DNA from 3 places in the Magnetospira thiophila genome. Region 3 is predicted to be linked to each of the others. Evidence: predicted binding sites of a transcription regulator. Region 3 holds the regulator's gene; each other region holds the start of a gene.
The links. The regulator PhoB, encoded in region 3, activates phosphate uptake and scavenging genes when phosphate is short. The targets are predictions, from matches to a motif close to TNTCATAAAACTGTCA.
Positions count from the first base shown of each region.

Region 1: the regulator PhoB is predicted to act here: its motif matches at 5,286-5,301, upstream of nifL (nitrogen fixation negative regulator NifL).
Region 2: the regulator PhoB is predicted to act here: its motif matches at 3,594-3,609, upstream of ACYQ1P_RS16635 (diacylglycerol/lipid kinase family protein).

Region 1 is NZ_BAAHXF010000001.1:760,190-767,642, forward strand. It holds gene ACYQ1P_RS03680 (4Fe-4S dicluster domain-containing protein) at 1-208, opposite strand, end outside; gene nifB (nitrogenase cofactor biosynthesis protein NifB) at 220-1,707, opposite strand; gene nifA (nif-specific transcriptional activator NifA) at 1,983-3,554, opposite strand; gene nifL (nitrogen fixation negative regulator NifL) at 3,565-4,425, opposite strand; gene nifL (nitrogen fixation negative regulator NifL) at 4,338-5,195, opposite strand; gene rsxA (electron transport complex subunit RsxA) at 5,463-6,044, shown strand; gene ACYQ1P_RS03710 (RnfABCDGE type electron transport complex subunit B) at 6,062-6,592, shown strand; gene rsxC (electron transport complex subunit RsxC) at 6,603-7,453, shown strand, end outside.
Region 2 is NZ_BAAHXF010000002.1:1,468,622-1,476,074, forward strand. It holds gene ACYQ1P_RS16620 (CZB domain-containing protein) at 1-128, opposite strand, end outside; gene ACYQ1P_RS16625 (MBL fold metallo-hydrolase) at 326-1,240, shown strand; gene ACYQ1P_RS16630 (TldD/PmbA family protein) at 1,312-2,646, shown strand; gene ACYQ1P_RS16635 (diacylglycerol/lipid kinase family protein) at 2,650-3,543, opposite strand; gene ACYQ1P_RS16640 (UDP-2,3-diacylglucosamine diphosphatase) at 3,799-4,635, shown strand; gene ACYQ1P_RS16645 (glycosyltransferase family 4 protein) at 4,644-5,708, shown strand; gene ACYQ1P_RS16650 (sensor histidine kinase) at 5,677-7,233, opposite strand; gene ACYQ1P_RS16655 (peroxiredoxin) at 7,299-7,453, opposite strand, start outside.
Region 3 is NZ_BAAHXF010000002.1:161,481-168,933, forward strand. It holds gene hemN (oxygen-independent coproporphyrinogen III oxidase) at 1-1,009, opposite strand, end outside; gene ACYQ1P_RS10380 (glutathionylspermidine synthase family protein) at 1,144-2,088, opposite strand; gene tnpC (IS66 family transposase) at 2,269-3,600, shown strand; gene ACYQ1P_RS10390 (glutathionylspermidine synthase family protein) at 3,563-3,859, opposite strand; gene ACYQ1P_RS10395 (DUF1190 domain-containing protein) at 3,859-4,425, opposite strand; gene phoB (phosphate regulon transcriptional regulator PhoB) at 4,494-5,186, opposite strand; gene phoU (phosphate signaling complex protein PhoU) at 5,217-5,939, opposite strand; gene pstB (phosphate ABC transporter ATP-binding protein PstB) at 5,968-6,750, opposite strand; gene pstA (phosphate ABC transporter permease PstA) at 6,797-7,453, opposite strand, start outside.

The DNA of each region.
Region 1 (7,453 bases), on a different contig from region 3:
GATTCAGCGCTACACCCAGCGCGTCGAGGATTGCCCCTTCGATCGGGCAGATGCTGGCGCATTGCGGGTCGGCAAAGTCGCCCTCGCATTCGGTGCATTTCTTGGTCTCGATCAGAAAATGCGGCTTGGCCTCCACAATGGCCTCACTGGGACAAAGCGGCAGACAGGCCCAGCAGTTGGTGCAGCTCTCAATAATTTGCAGGGACATGATATTAATCCTCAGGCGCTGATTTGAGCTTTCTGGAGCGAAACGGCCAGACGGCCATCCTCATACATTTCCAGGTACACGGCCTTGATGGCGTCTTCGATGGGCTCCATGGCATGCTCGCCGTTGGGCAGGATGCCTTCGGCTTCCAGCCGTCCCCAGGGTTCGATGCCGATCTTGGCGGCCAGCACGGTCTCGCAGTCGTCCAAGGCGGCAACAATCTTGTCCATGATGCTCTCGCCGTTTTCGTCGCAGGTATCGGCCCCGGTGCAGTACTGGGGCACCTTGCGATGACTGATGAAGCGCACGCCCGCCGGGGAGGCTTCGTAGACCAGGAATTCGGAGGCATGGCCGAAATGTTCGTTGATCACCCCGGCGCTCTTGGTGGCGACAGCCATCTTGACCGGGCGGGCTGTCGAATCAGGGAAATTGCTTTCCGGCATGACTTTGATCTTGTCGGCTTCGCGATGGGCCTCGATGGACTCATGCAGCTTGGCGCGTTTTTCCATGGCGGCCTGGTAGTCGATCTCCATGACCTCGACCTTTTCCATGGTAAATTCGTCGCCCCGGTCCTCGCCCAACAGGCCGACCGCATCGGCCCGGCACTGGCGGCAATGGCGCATCATATTCATATCGCCGGAGCAGGAATCCTGAAGCTCCTGAAGCTCGGTCTTGTTGGGGCCGCGCTGCCCCATGACCCCATAGAAGGTGCCATGCTCGGCCTCGGCAATCAGCGGCATCACGTTATGCAGGAAGGCACCCTTTGACTTGACGACCTTAGACACTTCTTGCAGGTGTTTGTCGTTGACCCCGGGGATCATCACCGAGTTGACCTTAACCAGAATGCCGCGCTCGACCAACATTTCCAGCCCCAACTGCTGCCGTTCGATGAGGATTTCAGCGGCTTTTCGGCCATGAATGCGGCGGTTTTTCCAGAAGATCCAGGGATAGATCTTGGCCCCCACGTCCGGATCGACGCAGTTGATGGTAATGGTCACATGATCCACATTGACCTCGGCCAGAGCCGCCACATGGTCGGGCAGGGACAGGCCGTTGGTGGAGACGCAGAGCTTGATATCCGGGGTCTCGGCGGCCAGTCGGCGGAAGGTCTCGAAGGTGCGTTCCGGGTTGGCCAGCGGGTCGCCCGGACCGGCGATGCCGAGCACCGTCATCTGCGGCACATTGGCGGCCACCGCCTGCACCTTGCGCACCGCCTGATCGGGGGTCAGCAGTTCTGAGACCACCCCGGGCCGGGATTCGTTGGCGCAGTCGTATTTGCGATTGCAGTAATGGCACTGGATGTTACAGGCCGGGGCGACCGCCACATGCATGCGGGCGTAATGATGGTGGGCCTCCTCGGAATAGCAGGGATGATTATGAACCTTTTCCCGAATATGTTCCGGCAAGTGGCTCATCTGGTCCGAGGGGGTCCCGCAGGCACTGGTCGAACAGCCGCTCTTGGTCTCCCCCTCGGGAGTCTGTCCCAATACCGTCAATTCCATGTCGGGTCTCCCGCTTCGAAAAAGGTCCTGGGGAGGCATCTGCAAGGGCTGTGCCGATTTACGACCGCCCCTCAACCTGTTGAAATCACGAAGAGTCTAACCATTAGTGCGGTGCGGGAAAGGTGACAGCGCAGGGCCTGGGGATGTCGGGAATGCGACAAATCCTTCGACAAGCTCAGGATGAGGAAATAAGCAATACCCGCATCCTCATGCTGAGCTTGTCGAAGCATGAGCTTGTCGAAGCATGAGCCTCCTCCGCAGTGTCCTTCAAAGTCTCAAATCTGCCGCATCTTGATATTCAGCGTTTTGATTCGGTAGGCGATCTGGCGGGGGGTCATGTCGAGCAGGCGGGCCGCCTTGGCCTGCACCCAACCGGCTTCTTCCAGCGCCGCGATGACCTGTTCCCGTTCGTCCAGGTCGGGGTCGTGGGGATCGAAGCGCGGGGTTTCGGTGGGCACCTGGGTGGGCGGGATCGGGGCACGGTGCAGGCCGGACTCCCGCAAGCCGGACAATTCGATCACATCCCGGTCTATGGCCCCGGTCTCGCACAGAATGGCCGCCCGCTCGATGTAATTCTCCAGTTCGCGCACGTTGCCCGGCCAGTCGTGGCGCATCAACAATCGGATGGCGGAATCGGTGATACTCAACTCGCGGCTCTGCTTGGCCGCCACCTTGGCAACCAGGAAGGCGGCCAGATCGGGTACGTCCTCGACCCGGTCGCGCAGGGCTGGCAGGGTGATCGGCATGACGTTCAGCCGGTAATAGAGATCCTCGCGGAAGGCTCCGGATTCCACGTCGGCCTCCAGATCGCGGTTGGTCGCCGCGATGACCCGCACGTCCACCTTGAGGGTCTTCATGCCGCCGATGCGTTCGAATTCACCTTCCTGCAACACCCGCAGCAGCTTGGCCTGGAAGGTCGGTGTGATTTCACCGATTTCGTCGAGAAACAAGGTGCCGCCGTCGGCCTGCTCGAAGCGCCCCTTGCGCTGCACGGTGGCTCCGGTGAAGGCCCCTTTCTCATGACCAAATAACTCGCTTTCGAGCAATGTATCGGGCAGCGCGGCACAGTTCAGCTTGATGAAGGCCCCGGCGTGGCGCGGGGAGTTGTAGTGAATGGCGCTGGCGATCAGTTCCTTGCCGGTGCCGGACTCGCCCCGAATGAGCACCGTGGTGTCCCACTTGGAAACCAGCCGTACCTGTTCGAAAATCTCCCGCATGGCCGGGGCGTGACCGACGATCTGATCGAAACCGTGTTGATTCTTGACCGCCCGGCGCAGCTTGTCCCGCTCGTCGCGCAATTCGCTCTGACGGCTCTCGAAGCGGCGACACAGGCGCACCGTCTGGGCAAAAAGGGTGGCGATCATTTCGAGGAACCGCCGCCATTCCTCCAGCAGTGCCCCGCCTTCCGGCGGCTGCGCGGCGACCACCCCGATGACATCCTCGCCGCCGAACAGGGGCACCCCGATGAACGGCAGATTCATATCACAGATGCCCCGCTTATGCAGAAAGCGCGGCTCATCGGAGACCTTGGGCACCACCACGGTCTCGCCCCGCTGCATGATCATGCCGACGATGCCCTCGCCCTGCCGGTAGCTGACCGGATGGTCGGAATCGCCGCTGACCACCACCCGGATGGTGGTTTCTCCGGTGTCGGAATCGAGCAGGCTGACCATGCCATGCAGAAACACGTTTTTCTCGTGCAGCATGGTCAGCACCTCGCGAATGGTCAGTTCCAGATTCAGCGAACGGCTGAGCATCTGACTCACCTGATAAAGGGTGGCCAGTTCCATTTCCAACAGGTCCTGACGATCGGAGATCCGCAGGGGTATTTCCGTCTCGGCCTTCATGTCAAAACTCCTAGTCGGCAGTCTGCGACAGCCGCGTGCTCAGGGTCACTCTGACCCGGCAGCCCCCGGCCGACCCTCGTTCGATGACAATCCCTCCCCCTTGATCGAACACCACTTGTTGGGCAATGGCCAACCCCATCCCGGAATGGCCCTGCGCCCGTCGCCAATTGCAATAAAACGGCTCAAATACCTTGATCCGCAGATCTTCAGGCACGCCCGCGCCGGTATCCTCGACGACGATTTCCACCATGTCGTCCACCGTTGTGCCGGTGTGTATGTTGATATCGCGCCGCGACGACCCGCTTTCGGCCAGGGCGTCCACCGCGTTGTCGAGGACATGTTTGATCAACGCCCGCAAGGCTCCAGCCCGCCCGGGAACCGTCGGCAGGACCGATGTGGGCTGCCAGTTGACCACCGCTCCGGTGACCAGGAAGCGTTCGGTCGCCACGTCCAGCACGTCGCGCACCACCTCGTTCATGTTGACCCGTTCGATGCCCTCCATTTGTACGGCGGGCATGGCCTTGCGCAGGCGCTCCAGGGATTTCTTTCCGGAGCCAATGGCGTCCTGCAGGGCCTTGGCCAGGGCACTGCCGCCCTCGCCCTGCCGATGCAGCATGCCGACTGCGGCCCCGATCATGTTGAGCGGGCCTTGCAGTTGAAAAATGGCCGCCGCGATGGTCTCGCGCACCGCGTTGATTCGGGTCTGGTCGGCCATCAGCGCCCGCACCATGGCGGTCCGGGCCTCCTCGAAGCGGCGCCGTTGCAGGGTGATGTCGTTGCAGGTCAACAACAAGCCGGTGCGACGCTGTTTGCGAAAGAAGTGATCCGCCGTGGCGTCGTATTCGTGAACCCAGGACCCGGAGCAGGACAGCCAGCGCGGCTCGCTGCCCCCCCGGAATCGATGCGGATTTCCACATGGGAAAAGTCGATTTTTTGATCGAAAATCTCTTTCAAATCGCACTTTTTGCTCTCGGCGACGGCGGCCAGAACCCGCTCGGCGGGCTCGGCTATCCTGAGATCCGCCGTCAACAGCTTGTAGGCGTGGTTGTCGAGCACCACGCCTCCGTCTGGGTCGAGAAACACCATGGCCACCGGCGCCGCCTGTAGAACGGATTCGATCAGCGTCTTCTGATTGCGAACCTCCTGCTCCAATTGATGCAGCGCCGTCACGTCCCGGTGAATGCCAACATAGAAAGCCACCCGCTGATCTGCATCCTTCACCGGCACCACGGTCAGGTCGGCCACATAGGGGTCACCGCATTTCTTGCGATTGACCATGATGCCACACCAGACATCGCCACCGCCGATGGTCGCCCACAGGTCCTCGTAGACATGGGTCGGCGTCGCCTTGTTGGACAGGATCGATTCATTGCGATCCACCAATTCCTCCGGCAGGTAACCGGTAATCTGGGAAAAAGCCTTGTTGGCATAAATGATATTGGCCCAGGTATCGGTGATGGAAATGGCCAGGGGAAGCTGTTCCACCGCCTCAAGAAAAATCCGTGGCGGCAACCCGGCTCCCCGCTCATCGGAGGCCATGAGCAACAGGTCCCGGACCTCCTGCGGGATCTCGGGAGGCAGGGAAGCGAGGAATTCCTGCAAAGGCCGGGTCTGGGCCGCTGCCGATTTGGATGTCAGCATGGTTCGTCCTCATCTTTTGAATGGGAACTAGCAAGTTCCATGCCTTGTTGGTTTTCGTCGGGAATTCCGCCCGCAAGCCGTTGCGTCTTTTGTCGGTTTTGCGACAGAAGCGCGCCTCGGAGGGGGCCGGTTGTCGCAACGCCAACACGAAAACCTGCTTATCTAATGAGCAGGCCAAACGGGACCGATTGAAAAAGCAGCAGATCCAGCCATTGCCCAAAACTGGTATGGGAAATGCAGTTCTTCAGGATGAAAGGAGCCGACACCATGGAATCCTATTTCCTGCTGATCCTGGGTACCGTGTTGGTCAACAACGTCGTGCTGGTCAAGTTTCTCGGCCTGTGCCCCTTCATGGGGGTTTCCAACAAGGTTGATACGGCCCTGGGGATGGGTTTTGCGACCACTTTCGTGCTGACCCTGTCGGCGGCGGCCAGTTGGGTGGTGGAGCATTTCGTATTGGTGCCACTGGACATCGGCTTTCTGCGCATTCTGACATTCATTCTGGTGATTGCTGCCGTGGTGCAGTTCACCGAAATGACCATCCGCAAGTTTTCGCCGACCCTGTATCAGGTGCTGGGCATCTTCCTGCCGCTGATCACCACCAATTGCGCTGTGCTCGGCGTGGCCCTGCTGAACATTCAGGAAGACAACGATTTCACCCAAAGCCTGCTGTACGGCTTCGGCTCGGCGGTCGGCTTCACCCTGGTCATGGTGATTTTCGCCGGGCTGCGCGAACGGCTGGCCCTCGGCAATGTCCCCCTGGCCTTTGCCGGATCTCCCATCGGCTTCATCACAGCAGGGCTGCTGGCCCTGGCCTTCATGGGCTTTACCGGCCTAACGGCGAACTAAGCGCGAGGAGACATAACATGTTGACCGCCATTGGAAGCCTGACTGTTCTGGGGGTAACCCTCGGGGCCTTGCTGGGGGTTTCCGCTCGCTATCTGCGGGTCGAGGGTAATCCGCTGGTGGGCACTCTGGAGAGCCTGTTGCCGGGCACCAACTGCGGCCAGTGCGGATTTCCCGGATGTAGCGCGGCGGCCCAGGCGTTGGCCGACGGACAGGCCGAAATCAGCCTCTGTCCGCCCGGCGGGCGCACCCTGGTCGGCGCCCTGGCCGATACCATGGGAGTTGTCGCGGATCTGTCGGCGATGGAGGAAAAGGAACCCCTCATCGCCTTCGTCAACGAGGACCTTTGTGTCGGCTGCACCCGCTGTTTCAAGCGCTGCCCGACCGACGCCATTCTCGGCAGTTCGAAGCAGATTCATGTGGTCATCCAGGACGCCTGCACCGGCTGCGAAAAATGTGCCGAGGCCTGCCCGACCGAATGTATCGACATGCGGCCTATCCCGGAAACATTGCAAACCTGGCATTGGCCGAAACCGGCCTTTGCGGCCTGAGGAGCGCGCGATGAAACTGTTCAGCATCCGCGGTGGTGTTCATCCGAAAGGGTACAAGGAGTTGGCAGCTCACGCCCCGATTCAGGCAATCGGTCTGCCCGCCCTGCTGCGCATTCCGTTGCAGCAGCATATCGGGGCCCCCGCCGAACCGGTAGTCAAGAAGGGGGACTGGGTCAGGAAGGGACAGCTTCTGGCGGTCGGTCAGGGCATGGTCTCGGCTCCGGTCCACGCCCCGACATCGGGCCAGATCAAGGCCATCGGTCGCTATGTTGCGCCCCATCCCTCGGGCCTGCCCGGACGCACCATCACCCTCAAGCCGGATGGCAAGGAAACCTGGACCGACGATCTGCCGCCGCCGCTCGACCCGGAACGGGCGACCGCCGAAGAAATCGCCGAGCGGGTGGCCCAGAGCGGCATCGTCGGCTTGGGCGGCGCGACCTTTCCTTCCGCCGTGAAGCTCAATTTGGGGCAGCGCTACGAGCTGCATACCCTGGTCATCAACGGCTCCGAGTGCGAACCCTATCTGACCTGCGACGACCGACTGATGCGCGACCGCGGGCCCCAGGTGGTCGAGGGCATCGCTCTCATGCGCCGCGCCCTGGGGCTCAAAAAGGTGATTGTCGCCATCGAGACCAACAAACCGGAAGCCCTGAAAGCCATGAAGGCGGCTGCGGCGGAATTGGCGGATTTTCATGTGGTCGGCGTGCCGACCCGCTATCCCATGGGGTCGGAAAAACATCTGGTGCAGACCCTCACCGGCCTGGAGACCCCGGCCCGGGGACTGACGGCGGATATCGGCGTGGTGGTCCATAACGCGGCCACCGCCTATGCCGTCCATGAGGCCGTCCGTCATGGCCGTCC
Region 2 (7,453 bases), 1.3 Mb from region 3:
TCGCAATCCTCATGGCTTTGCAGTTGCACAGGTCCCCCCTTGCCCGCCACCAGATCTTCCAGTTGATCCTCCCATTTCAGGTGAATCAGACGAGCAATATTGACATCGAGGTTGATATCGAGGGCCATGGTGAAGTTCCGTCATCAAAAGGGGAGCAGAAAGATACGTTCGATATGATATAACATACTTTTTAAGAAAGTAAAGACACCCGCCCGGACGCAAATCGGTCTTTGGCCGACTCATTTGTTTGGAACGGGGCCTTGGAATGGGATAACAATCTTTCAACTGAGTTGCAACCGCATGTACCGAGGAGACTCCCCGCCCCATGAAAAAATTGCTGCTGACGCTCTGCCTACTGATCCCCGCCAGCCTTGCCCAGGCGACGGCTTTGTCGGTGGTCAAGGTCCTCGACAATGTCTACGCCATCGTCGGACCGTTCGAACAACGCAACGCCGACAACCTCGCCAACAACGCGACCTTCGGCTTCGTGGTCACCGACCAGGGTGTCCTGCTGGTCGATTCGGGCGGCAGCTTCAAGGGGGCGGCGGCCATTGAGGCGGCCATCCGCACGGTGACCGAACAGCCGGTCAAGATCGTCATCAACTCTGGCGGCCAGGATCATCGGTGGTTGGGCAATAGTTATTTCAAAGCCAAAGGTGCCCGCATCATCGCCTCCCGGGCGGCGGTCGAGGATCAGAAGGCACGCACCCGGGACGAGTTGTTCATGCTGACCCAGTTGATGGGCGCGGCGGCCCTGGAGGGTACGGAACCGGTCTATGCCGATGAAACCTTCGACACCGACATGTCCCTGACCTTCGGCGGCGAGACCTTTGAGCTGCATCATCCGGGCCCGGCCCATACCCTGGGCGACGCCTTTATCTGGATGCCCGAAAAGAAGCTGGTTTTCGCCGGAGACATCGTGTTTGTCGGACGCATGTTGGGCATCGGACCGGCAGGAAATACTCAAAGCTGGATGACCGCCTTCGAGGCCCTGGCGGCATATCAACCGGCGCAGGTGATTCCGGGCCACGGCGCGCCCACCACGCTGGCCCAAGCCAAGGCGGAGACTTACGACTACTTGGCCTATTTGCGTGAGCAAATCGGGGCCATTCTGGCCCGGGGTGGCGCCATCGAAGACGCGATTGCCGTTAATCAAGACGCCTATCGTTCGTTGGCGGTGTTCGAGCAAATCGCTAAACGCAATGCCCAGAATGTCTTCATGCAGATGGAATTCGAGTAACCCGCCCTTGGCTTTGCGCCGCCGATCCCCTATGTGAGTCCTGTCCCTTTTTCGTCCAGGAAGCCTCCCCCATGCCCGATACCCTCGACCTGCTCACCGACCTGATTGCCAAGGCCCGCAAGGCGGGGGCCGATTCCTGCGATGCGGTGCATGTGGCCGGAACCGCCCTGTCCTTGTCCCTGCGGCTCGGAGAAACGGAAAAAGTCGAACGCTCCGAAGGTCAGGACTTAGGATTGCGGGTGTTCATTGGCAAACGTCAGGCGGTGGTTTCCAGTTCCGATCCATCGGTGGCGGCGCTTGATGAATTAGTCGAACGGGCCGTGGCCATGGCCCGCGAGGTGCCGGAAGACCCCCATTGCGGCATTGCCGATGCGGACCAATTGTGCCGCGACTTTCCGAACCTGGACAGCTCCGACCCTCAGGATGTCTCTCCCGAGGATCTGGCCGACGCGGCCCGGCGGGCCGAACAGGCGGCGCGCGCCGTTCCCGGGGTCACCAATTCCGAAGGCGGCGAGGCCAGTTGGCAGCGTACCCGCGTTTCCCTGGCCGCCAGCAATGGCTTTGTCGGTCAGCGTCAGGAATCCCGCCACGGACTCTCGGCTTCAGTGCTGGCCGGGGAAGGCACCGGCATGGAACGGGATTACGATTTCACTTCCGCCGTTTACCGGGCCGATCTGCGCAGCCCGGAACAGGTGGGACGCAGCGCCGGTGAAAAGGCCGTCGCCCGACTGAAACCGCGCAAGGTGGACTCGGCCACCGTGCCGGTGGTCTTCGACCCGCGCGTCTCGCGCAGCCTGCTCGGCCATCTGTCCTCGGCCATCACCGGTCCGTCCATTGCCCGCGGCACGTCGTTTCTGAAGAATAAAATGGACCAACGCCTGTTTGCCGAAGGGGTCTCCATCATCGAAGACCCGCACCGCCCGCGCGGCCTGCGCTCCAAGGGGTTCGACGCCGAGGGGCTGGCGACCCGGCAACGGCAGATCATCGAGGACGGACGGCTGACCACCTGGCTGCTCGACCTGCGGTCAGCCCGCCAATTGGGCCTGCCACCCACCGGCCATGCGACGCGCGGCACCGGCGGACCGCCGTCGCCCGGCGTGACCAACCTGTATTTGACCCCGGGCAGGCTGTCCCCCGCCGAATTGATGGCCGACATCCAACAGGGGCTCTACATCACCGAAATGATCGGCTTCGGGGTCAACGGGGTGACCGGCGACTACAGCCGGGGCGCGACCGGCTTCTGGATCGAAAACGGCCAGCTTTCCTACCCGGTCAGCGAAGTGACCATCGCCTCCAATCTGCTGGACATGTTCGCCCGAATGACCCCGGCCGACGATTTGGAATTCCGCTACGGCAGCGACGCCCCGACCGTGCGGATTGAGGGCATGGCCCTGGCCGGACGCTGACCCTTACGGCATCATCAAGGTCAGTTGCCGGGGCTCCACGGACAGCGACAGCGGCAGGTGGCCGAGGATATCGCCGTCGCCCTGCACCGGATCGCCGAGCGGGCCTTCGACCGTGATTTCCCGGGCCGCCACCACCGCCACGTCGCGGAAATACTTGAGCCGTCCCGAGACCAACCCCCAGAGATAGCGCAGGGTATCCCAACGCCCATTGTTTTGAAACAGGCAGACCTGGAAGGTGTCTTCCTGTAGGCGGGCCAGCGGCGCACAGGAGAACTTACCGCCATAATAACGGCCGTTGGAGATGACTGCCGAAGCGGCCTCCACCGTCCGACCGTCCAGGGTCAACCGATAGTGCGGCATCGGCGGTCGGGCCAGTTGGGCCAGGGTCTCGATCACATAGGCACCCTTGCCCAGACGTTTCTTGATCCGCGGATTGACTCCCGCCACCACCCGGGCGTCGAAACCGATGCCCGCCATCTGAATGAAGCGCCGGTGATTGGCCCGCCCCATGTGCACCGGGGTTGGTTGCCCCAGGGCAATGACCCGGGCGATGGCCGACGCCTTGCCGGACAGGCCCATTTCCAGCGCCAGCACATTGGCCGTCCCCAGGGGAATGATTGCCAGCGGCAACCTGAAATCGTCAACACCATTGATCACTTCGTTGATGGTACCGTCGCCGCCCGCCGCCACCAGCACATCGAACTGATCGGCCGACGCCTCGGCGGCAAAGGCCTCCGCATCGCCGCGACAGGCGGTGTCGCGCACCGTCAAAACGCACCCCAAATCGTGCAATTGCCCGACCACCCGATGAAACAACGTGCCATGACGCTGACCGGCAACCGGATTATGGATCACAAGGACGCGACGGGTGACGCTTCCCAGATAGGATTCGATCATGTTCTTGTCACTTTGTTGGGGTTCAGTATTTCAGCAATGTGTAAATCTGATGACAGTAAGAATACAAAAAAATAACAAAATGAAAAGTTACAATTCTCAACGACAGTCCCAAGACGCTTTTTTTAATATTTCGTGAAATGCCCACGCGGCCTCTATACAGGGCGCGCCAATCCGGTTACTCAACATGTGGGAGTTCAACGGGGCCTCCCACTATATATATGAAACCCCGTCTTGTCGGGGATAAAGGTCCACGCCATGAACGCCGTGAGCAAAAGCAAGCTGCATTATCGGACCATCTGGATCTCGGACATCCACTTGGGAACCCGTGGATGCAAGGCGGAATTTCTGCTGGATTTCCTGCGTCATACGGAATCGGATTATCTCTATCTGGTCGGCGACATCATCGACAATTGGCGCCTGAGCCGCAAATGGGAATGGCAGCAGAGCCATAACGACGTCATTCAGAAAATCCTGCGCAAGGCCCGCAAGGGAACCAAGGTCTATTATATTCCCGGCAATCACGACGAAAGTTTCCGCGACTTCGCCCGCCACCGTTTTGGCAACGTGGCTATTCAGACGGAAATCATTCACACGGCGGCCGACAAAAAACGATATCTGGTTCTGCATGGCGACCAGTTTGATGCGGTGGTAAAGTATGCCAAATGGCTGGCGTTGATCGGTGACTGGGCCTATGAATTCCTTCTAGAAGCCAATCACTGGCTGAATGTGGTCCGACGCAAGTTGGGATTTCGGTATTGGTCGCTCTCCGCCTTTTTAAAACACAAGGTAAAGAATGCCGTCGAATATATCAGTCGTTATGAAGAAGCGGTGGTCGGCGAGGCCCGCAGGCGCGGCGTCGATGGCGTCGTCTGCGGCCATATCCATGCTACGGCGCTATTCGACATGGGTGGCATTCTCTATGCCAACGATGGCGACTGGGTGGAGAGTTGCACCGCATTGGTGGAACATCCCGATGGTCGGCTGGAGGTTCTCGATTGGTTGAAAATGCGCGATCTGTCGCCAATCGACGCCCGGGTTCGGGAAGTTGCTCCCATGTCTCGACCGATCGAGACCCCGGCAACGGAGATCTGAGCCCCCCCATGCCTATCTTCATTGTCTCCGACGCTTGGTATCCGCAAGTCAACGGCGTGGTGCGCACCCTGGACTCCCTTGGACAGATGCTCCGGTTGCGGGGCCGCGAGGTCCATTTCCTCACCCCGGACAGTTTCCGCACCGTGCCCTGTCCCACCTATCCGGAAATTCGCCTGGCAATATTTCCCGGGCGACAGGTCCGCCGGGTCCTCGAAGCGGCCCGCCCCTGCGCCATTCACATCGCCACCGAAGGCCCCCTGGGACTGGCGGCCCGCCGCTATTGTCAACAAGAAGGATTGCCCTTCACCACGGCCTATCACACCCGCTTCCCGGAATATATTTACGCCCGGACGCGCTTGCCGCTGTCTTGGTCCTATGCCTTCATGCGCTGGTTTCATGGCGGGGCGGCCAATATCATGGTGGCCACGGAAACCATCGAATTGGCGCTTAGAGAACGGGGATTCAATAATATCCGCCGTTGGACGCGCGGGGTTGATACAGAGTTGTTCACCCCTGAACGGCGCCAGAACAAACCCGCGGAATTGGTCGATCTGGACGGCCCAATTCAGCTCTATGTGGGCCGGGTGGCGGTGGAAAAGAACATCCAGGCCTTTCTCGATCTGAAGACGCCGGGCCACAAGGTGGTGGTCGGCGACGGCCCGCAGCTGGACGAGTTGCGCCGTGCCCATCCCGAGGTGCTGTTCGCCGGCACCAAGCATGGGGAAGATCTGGCGTCCTGGTATGCGGCGGCGGATGTGTTCGTTTTCCCCAGCCGCACCGATACCTTCGGGCTGGTGCTGATTGAGGCGCTGGCCTCGGGCGTCCCGGTGGCCGCCTATCCGGTGCCCGGACCGTTGGACGTCATCGGCGACAGCCCTGCCGGGGCCTTGGATGAGGACCTGGAAGCGGCGGTCCGTCGCGCCTTGAACATTCCCCGCCAGTTGTGCCGCCCCCATGCGGAGAAGTTTTCCTGGGCCGCCAGCGCCCAACAGTTTCTCGACAATCTGAGCCCGATCCGCGATCAGGAGACGGCATTGGAACTCAAGCGGACGGCGGAGGTTCTGCCGGGCTGAGTGGCAGGGTGAAGTGGAAGGTCGCCCCCTGCCCCAGTTCACTTTCCACCCAGATTCGCCCCCCATGGCGCTCGACGATGCGCTTACAGATGGCCAGCCCGATTCCGGTCCCGCCGTATTCCTCACGCTGATGCAGGCGCTGGAAAATAATGAAAATCCGATCATGATAGACGGGGTCGATGCCGATTCCGTTATCGGCCACCGCGACATGGACCATGCCCTTTTCCACCGCGCCGGATATCCGAATCTCCGGCCGTCCGTCGGGTCGGCGATATTTGAGCGCATTGACAATCAGGTTCTGGAACAGTTGTCCAATTTGCGATGGATCTCCCTGAATGCTCGGCAATTTTTCACACACCACGGTACCGCCGGACTCCTCCAGCTCGACCCGCAATCCCTCCATCACGTTTTTTGTCAGACGTTCACAATCGACGGCGGACAGTTTATCGCGATGGGTTTCCACCTGGGACAAGGCCAACAGGTCGCTGATCAGGGAATCCATCCGCAATGCCCCATCGACCGCATAGCCGATGAACTGATGGGCATCCTGATCCAGCAGCCCGGTACATTTCCGTTGGAGAAGCTGCAAATAGGAGGTGATCATGCGCAACGGCTCCCGCAGATCGTGCGAGGACACATAGGCGAACTGGCGCAGTTCATCGTTGGAGCGTCGCAGTTCGTTTTGCGTCCGGGCCAATTGCTCTCCCATCTTGTTGAAATGATCGCCGATTTGCGAAAATTCCCCTTCCAGGCCGGAAATGCGGTGATTCAGGTCGCCCGCAGCCAGCGCGTCGAGGCCCTTCGAGAGCAGGATGGCAGGTCGGGTAAGGAAGCGGCGAACGGTCAGGGTGATGATCAGAAACAGCCCGATGAACACCAGCAGGTGGACGACCAGATCCTGCATCACCGTGTTCCAGATCCGTTGATCCAGATCCCCGCCCGGAATTTTGATGCTCACGATGCCGCGCAGGTCCCCGACCTTCATGTCGAAGGCCGTGTCGTAGGCGTCCCGAATGGTTTGCGGTGCATCTTCGCGGCGCCCATGGCATTTCAAGCAGTATTTCTCCACCCAGATGGGGCTGGCATAGTGGAAATAGGTTTCGCCGTCACCGCCCTTGAAGGTGGTCAGGCGACGCTCTTCCTGGCGGTTCTGGCGGAAAAATTGCATCGCCGCTTCCTCGACCGCATCGGCCCTGTTCCTGGAATTCCGAGGATTGTCCGACACATTGTTGAAGGAAACGCCGGAATGGTCCCAGGACTTGAACTCCTCGGAAATCCGCGAGATGGAATGGGCGGGCAGAAAGCCGATGGTCTTCGGAGTCAGTTCAATCCCGCTCTCCAGAAACTGGTGCTGATAGACCCGGCGCAGTGCCATGAGCACTCCGCGCAACCCCTCCGCCCTCTGGTAGGCTTCCTGGACGGCGGCTTCCTTGGCCCGGAAATAGGACAGTCCTTCCAGTCCGGCAAAAGCCAGAAACAGCAAGCCACCAATCAGAATGATCAATCGGGTCTGCAAGGATGTCACGAAACGGCACCTCGTCTCCGAACGGTGGCAGGGCCGGCCATGGTACAGGCCAAATAAGTTTTTGACTAGAGATGTCGCAAAACGTAGTCGGCATCCGATACCCGGTATTCCCCCGGGGCTTCGATGTGCAATTGGCTCACCCGACCGTTGTCCAGCACCATGGCGAACCGTTGGGCGCGCAGGCCCATGCCGTAGGCCGTGGCATCGGTTTCCAGGCCCA
Region 3 (7,453 bases):
GCAACAGGTTTTGTACATAGCCTTGTGGCAACTGGCCGATGGCCGAGGCCCCCAAACCGATCATCGCCGGGGCCTTGTCGGTGGTATAGCCCTGGAAATTGCGTTGCAGGGTGCCGTCGTCCAGGGCTCCGGCCATGGAATCGTCGGGATGGGCGAAATGATCCAGCCCGACCTTGACGTAGCCCAGTTCGACCAGCCGTTCGGTGGCGCGGGTGAATTGCTCCCAGCGTTCCTCGGTTCCGGGCAGGATCTCCTCGGGGATCATCTTCTGGTGGCTTTTCATCCATGGCACATGGGCATAGCCGAACAGGGCGATGCGCCGCGGGGCCATGGCCGCGCCTTTGTCCACCATGTCCAGAACCTTGGCCGTGGTCTGATAGGGCAGGCCGTACATAAGGTCCATGTTGAACGACGTGATGCCGTATTTGGCCATCCATTCCACAACCTGTTTGGTCATCTCGTAGGGCTGGATGCGGTGAATGGCTTCTTGGACCTGCGGATCAAAATCTTGCACCCCGATGCTGGTCCGGTTGACCCCGGCCTCGGCCATCTGGCGCACATAGTCTTCGGTGGCGGTGCGCGGGTCCAGTTCCACGGCAATTTCGGCATCCTCGGCCACATCGAACCGCTGGCGCAGTTTTTCGATGATGCGCCGCCAGTCGGGGCCTTGCAGCATGGTCGGACTGCCGCCGCCCCAGTGCATGTGACGGGCCTGGAAACGACCGGGCAGGGTGTCGGCCACCAGATCAATTTCCGCCAGCAGGGTGTCCAGATAATCGGCCACCGGCTCATAGCGTTTGACGATCTTGGTATAGCAACCGCAGAACCAGCACATCTCATCGCAGAACGGAATATGGTGATACAGCGACAGCGGCACCGCCGGGTCCAGGTCCTTCAGCCAGCCCGCATACATGTCCGGCGTCACGGCGTCGGAAAAATGCGGCGCGGTGGGATAGCTGGTGTAGCGGGGGACGCGAAGATCATACTTCTGGACGAGGTCGGCGCGCATGGGCAGGGGTTCCTTGGGTGGAGACGACGAGGCCCGCCAGATTAACCCTTCGGCGCGGGCGCGTCTATGTCTGGAGCCGGGCTGCGTTTGCGGGAAGCGTCCGAATGGGGCGTCCCTGTCCCCGCCGCAGCCAGCTAGGCAATCACATGGGGCACAAAGCGGGCATCGTTACCGGTAATCCAGCTTCGGTCTTCGCGGAGACCCAATCCGGCGGCCTGTGAGGCGATCAGCCAGACGCCGCAGACCGGGCGGTGGCCGTCGAAGTCGGGTAACGGTTGGTAGGCTTGCAGGATGAAGCCCTCGTCGCCGTAGGGACCGATCTTCGGCGTTTGGGGTGGGGCACCGTTCTCGATCAACGAGATATCCCAGCCTTCGCGGGACAATAGGGGTTTGCGGATGTAGGTCTGGCCCAGCGCAGCAGCCCGGGGGTCGCCCTCGAAGTAGGACGGCAGCAAATTGGGATGTCCCTCGAACATCTCCCACAACAGCGGCATCAGACCCTTGTTGGACAGCAGGGCCTTCCACAGGGGTTCGATGAAGGTGCAGCCACTGCCCGGAATGTGCGGGCCGAAGTCCTCCCGCAGTAGCCATTCCCAGGGGTAGAGCTTGAACAAGGTAGAGATGGCCGTGTCCTCGGAATCGGTGAACCGCCCGTCGGGGGAAAGGCCGATTTCGTCGATGAACAAGAAGCGGTTTTCCAATCCGGCCTGGGCGGCGCAATCTTCCAAATAGGATACGGTGGAGCGGTCCTCGATGCTGTCGCGGGCGCAGGTCAGGTGCAACGGCCCGGCAATGCCCATGAGGGCCAGCGCCTCGACGAGCCGTTCGTGCAGGGAATTGAACTGGTCGCAGCCGGGCGGGATGATCCCGCGTTCCAGGGCCTGTTCCAGCCACACCCATTGAAAGACCGCGCTTTCATACAGTGCGGTCGGGGTGTCGGCATTATATTCCAGGAGTTTGGCAGGCCCGGTGCCGTCATAGACGAAATCCATGCGGCCATAAAGATTGCGCTGTTGGGTGCGCCAACTCTCGGCGATGGGTTGCCAGAACAACTCCGGGATGGCCAGTTTCAGGGTAATTGCTCACCGACCCCGACGGCTTGACCGGGGGAGCGCTGGGGCGGCGTGACGATATCCGGCTCCGAAATGCAGATTTCTGTTGCGCTGGATGGGCGAATATGAGTCAACCTTTCCATGACTCCGCTGCCCGACATCACCACGCTTTCCCCGTCCGAGAAGGACACGCTGATCGGTTCGCTGATGGCGCGATTGGACGCGCTGGAATCGCGGGTCTCGGCTTTGGAGGCCGAGAATGCCACGCTGAAGGCCGAGAACGCGGATCTGCGGGAGAAACTGAACCTGCCGCCGAAGACGCCGGACAATTCGAGCAAGCCGCCGTCGCAAGGGCACAAGCCGAATGGCGAGGGCAAGGCGAAGCCGAAGGGCAAGGCCCATGCGGGAGCACATCGGCCGCTGCACCCCAACCCGACACGACGGCGCGACGTGCTGGCCGACCACTGCCCGCACTGCCGAGCGGACGTGACGGGCGTCACACAGGCCGAGGTCCAGGCTTACGACCGCATCGAAATCCCCGAGATCGCGCCCGACGTGACACGGGTGACGCTGTTCGGTGGCACCTGCCCCTGTTGCGCCAAGCGGTTCAAGGCGCCCGCGCCCGCCGGGCTGGAACCGGGCTCGCCGTTCGGCCCCAACCTGCGGGCCTTCGTCCTCTATCTGCGCTTCGGTCAGGCGATTCCGTTCGAACGGCTGGAGCGCCTGCTGCGCGACCTGTTCGGCCTGGAGATCAGCGAAGGGGCGCTGGCCAACATGCTCCAGGACAGCGCGCCCGCCTTCGCGGCCCAGACCAGCCGTATCAAGGAGCGGCTGCTGTCCGGCACCGCGATCGAATCCGACGAGACATCCGTCCGCGTCGGCAAGCGGACCTTCTGGAACTGGGTCTTCCACCACGGCGACAGCGCCTGCTTCGTCATCCGACCCTCGCGCGGCAAGGCGGTGGTCGAGGAATTCCTCGGCGAGGTTCGCCCCGATTTCTGGGTATCCGACCGGCTGGCGGCGCAGATGGGGTGGGCCGCCAAGGACCATCAGGCCTGCCTCGCCCACCTGCTGCGCGACATCCAATATGCCATCGACGCGGGCGACGATGCCCTGGCTCCCGGCCTCGGGGCCCTGCTGAAGCGGGCCACCCGCATCGGCCGGCGCCGACCGGATTTGGCCGATGCGACCCTGGCGGCCTATCACTCCCGCCTCCAGTCCCGGCTCGACGAATTGCTGAAGATCGTCCCCGCCACCACGGCCGGAGAGAAGCTGCTCCGTTCCATCAAGCGCTTCCGCCAGAACCTCTTCGTCTTCGTCACCAACCGCGCCATCCCGGCCACCAACAACGGCTCCGAACAGGCGCTCCGGCCATGCGTCATCTTCCGCAAGGTCACCAATTGCTTCCGATCCGAGTGGGGCGCCACCCTCTACGCCAACGTCAGATCCGTCCTCGAAACCGCCCGACGACGAGGAATCGGAATCCTCCCCGCCATCAGACTCACCCTTGACGGTACCGCCCTGCCGGTGGCAACGTGACGGACATCACCCAAGGGGGTGAGCAATTACGTTTCAGGAGCACCTCATCATCGGCAATGGCCCGTTCCACCACCTCGAAGCAAAGCTGCTCCAATTCCGTCGCCGGGTTTTCCAGATGGTCTTCGATCTGGGCGAGGGAAAAACGATAACAGGCACTCTCGTCCCAATAGGGATCGCCGTCGAAGGTGTGGAAATCGAAGCCGTGCTCGGCGGCGGTGGCTCTCCAGTCTTCCCGTTCGGTCAGGGGGAGGCGTTGCATCAGCCGCCGAAACCGCCGAAGCTGCGACTTCCGGTAGGCATCCGCGCGGTCTGCGTAAGACCGGTGGCGCGACTGCCGAAGCCGCCCCGGCTTATGGTCGAGGTCTTGACGCTGGGGGACTGGGTCAGGGATTGCGGCACCTTGGTCAGTCCTGTTTTGGTGGCTACCGGCTTATTGTCGGCGGTGCGGTAGGATTTGGCGTCATCGGAGGAACGATACAGCGGCTGGCTCCTGCCGCCCAACATCTGCCCCATCATGAAACCCATCATCATGGGCATGAAAACCGAACCGCCGGATTGAGTCTGATAGGGCGCCGTCTCGCACTGACCGGCACCGAAATCGGCTTCGCAGTCGGCCTGGGCGGTGTACTTGGGGGCCACTTTCACATGCTCGGCTTTAGACTGGGCCAGGGCGTCGGTGCAGAGTTCCTGGGTCATGCCCGGGGTGATCATGCATTGGTCGACGCTGTCGAAGACGCCCACATCCACTTCGCTCTCACTACAGGCGGTGAGCGCCAGAACACTGGCCCCCATCATGACCAGGGCGACGTGACGTGAACGCTTCATACAACTTCTCCTCACGAGGGGGGGTACTCAAATAAGATGGGAGAGCCTACCCCCGACCGCAAGCCGAGTCAGGTCTTTTCCTCGTCCATGGAATAACCGGCCCCGCGCACGGTACGGATCAGATCGGGCTGATCGTCATCGTTCAATGCCTTGCGCAGACGCCGGATATGCACATCGACGGTGCGTTCTTCCACGTGGATATTGCGGCCCCAGACCATGTCCAGTAACTGTTCGCGGGAATAGACCCGCCCCGGCCGCTCGATCAGGGTGGTGAGCAGGCGGAATTCGGTCGGCCCCAGATGCACCAGCTTGCCGTTGCGGGTGACCTTGTGTTCCAGCAGATCAATGGAGATATCGCCGTAATCGAGCTTGTCTTCGCCGAGCGAGGGGCGGGAACGGCGCAGTACGGCGCGCACCCGGGCCACCATCTCGCTGGGCAGGTAGGGCTTGACCACGTAGTCGTCGGCCCCATTGTCGAGGCCACGAATGCGGTCGCCCTCTTCGCCGCGGGCGGTGAGCATAATCACCGGCAGGGCGCGGGTTTCCTTGTTGGCGCGCAAACGGCGGCAGACCTCAAGCCCGGACAATTCGGGCAGCATCCAGTCGAGAATGACCAGATCCGGCGGCTCCTCCCCCACCTTGGCCAGGGCGATCTCGCCACTGCCGGCGATGCTGGTGCGAAAGTCGGCTTTTTCCAGATTGTAGCGCAACACTTCGGCTTGCGGTGCCTCGTCTTCAACAATAAGAATCAACGGCTTCATCAGTTTCGAACTCCGGGGTTCCGCTGCGGCTTACGGTGTCACGACAATGGTGCTGGACTCGTCCTCTTTCGGGCGCTCCTCATCGGGGACACTGCCTTCGACCAGGAAATGCACCTGTTCGGCGATGAAGGTCGCATGGTCACCGACACGTTCCATGTTCTTGGCAATGAACAACAGGTGCGTGCAGGCGGTGATGTTGCGATGGTCTTCCATCATATAGGTCAGCAGTTCGCGGAACAAGCTGGTGTGCAGATGGTCGACTTCCTCGTCCCGGTTCCACACATCGGTCGCCATGGCGACATCCCGACTGAGGTAGGCATCGAGCACGTTCTTGACCATTTCCTGGACCAGACTGCCCATGCGCGAGATGGTGGCCACGGCACCGTTGAAATTCGGGGCCTTGGCCAGAGCCAGATTGCGCTTGGCCATGTTCTTGGCGTAATCGCCCATGCGCTCCAGGGTGCTAGCCACCTTCAGGGCGCTGACCACGCCCCGCAGGTCGATGGCCTGGGGCTGGCGCAGGGCCAGTATGCGCAGGGTTTTGTGGTCGATATCGGATTCCAACTCGTCGATACGTTTGTCATGGGCGATGACTTCCATGGACAATTCGGTATCGCCGCGGACCAGGGCGAGAATGGCATCGGAAAGCTGGGCTTCCACCAGACCGCCCATCTTGGCCAGGGTGTTCTCCAGGGCCTTGAGCTCCTGATCGAAAGTGCGCATGGTATGTTCGTGGTTGGTCGTTTGCGACATGGGTCTGATCCTTGTTGCCTCGTCGTCTTCAGCCGAAGCGGCCAGTGACGTAATCCTGAGTGCGTTGCTCCTGCGGATTGGTGAAGATGGTCTCGGTGCCGTCCAACTCCACCAAATCGCCGAGATGGAAGAACGCGGTCTTTTGCGAAACGCGCGCCGCCTGGGACATGGAATGGGTGACGATGACGATGGTGAAACTCTCGCGCAGTTCGTCGATGAGGTTCTCGATTTTCGTCGTGGCGATCGGATCGAGCGCCGAGCAGGGCTCGTCCATAAGGATGATTTCCGGCTGCACGGCTATGGCGCGGGCAATGCACAGACGCTGTTGCTGGCCGCCCGACAGGCCGGTGCCCGGCTGATCCAGGCGATCCTTGACCTCGTTCCACAGGCCCGCTTTTTCAAGGCTGAACTGGACCAGGGCGTCCATTTCGTCCTTGTGATCAATCAAGCCATGAATGCGCGGTCCGTAGGCGACGTTTTCATAGATCGACTTGGGGAAGGGGTTCGGTTTCTGGAACACCATGCCGACCCGCGCCCGAAGCTGCACCACATCCATTTTCTTGTCATAGATGTCGGAGTCGTCGATGCGGATATCCCCGGTCACCCGACAGATGTCGATGGTGTCGTTCATCCGGTTGAGGGTGCGCAGGAAGGTCGACTTGCCGCACCCGGAGGGTCCGATAAAGGCCGTCACCTGCTTCTCGGCAATGTCCATGCTGACATCCCGGATGGCGTGCTTTTCGCCGTAATAGACATTGACGTTGCGCGCCGCCACCTTGGGCGTGCCTTCGCTCAGAAACGGTGTGCCCAGGGTCTTGCTGGGGGTCGTCAATTGTTCGTTGCTCACGGATCTGCTCCTACCAGCGACGTTCGAACTTTTTACGCAGCAGAACCGCTGCGGCGTTCATGAAAATAAGGAATGCCAACAGCACCATGATGGCGGCTGAAGTGCGTTCCACGAAAGCCCGTTCCGGGCTATCGGCCCAAAGATAGATCTGAACCGGCAGAACAGTCGCCGAGTCGAACGGGGAGGCCGGAATGTCGACGATGAAGGCGACCATGCCGATCATCAGCAGCGGCGCTGTTTCGCCCAGTGCCTGGGCCATGCCGATAATGGTGCCGGTCAGCATCCCGGGCATGGCCAGGGGCAGCACATGGTGGAAGATGGATTGCATCTTGGAGGCCCCAACGCCGAGCGCCGCTTCGCGGATGGAGGGCGGCACCGATTTCAAGGCGGCCCGCGAGGCGATGATGATGGTTGGCAGGGTCATCAGGGTCAGCACCAGACCGCCGACCAGCGGGGCCGAGCGGGGCAACCCGAACACATTGAGAAAGACGGCCAGACCCAACAGCCCGAAGACGATGGAGGGCACGGCAGCCAGATTGTTGATGTTGACCTCGATCAGGTCGGTAAACTTGTTGACCGGCGCAAATTCTTCCAGATAGACCGCCGCCGCCACCCCAATGGGGAAGGACAGCAGCAAGGTGATCGACAGGGTGAAGAACGACCCCAC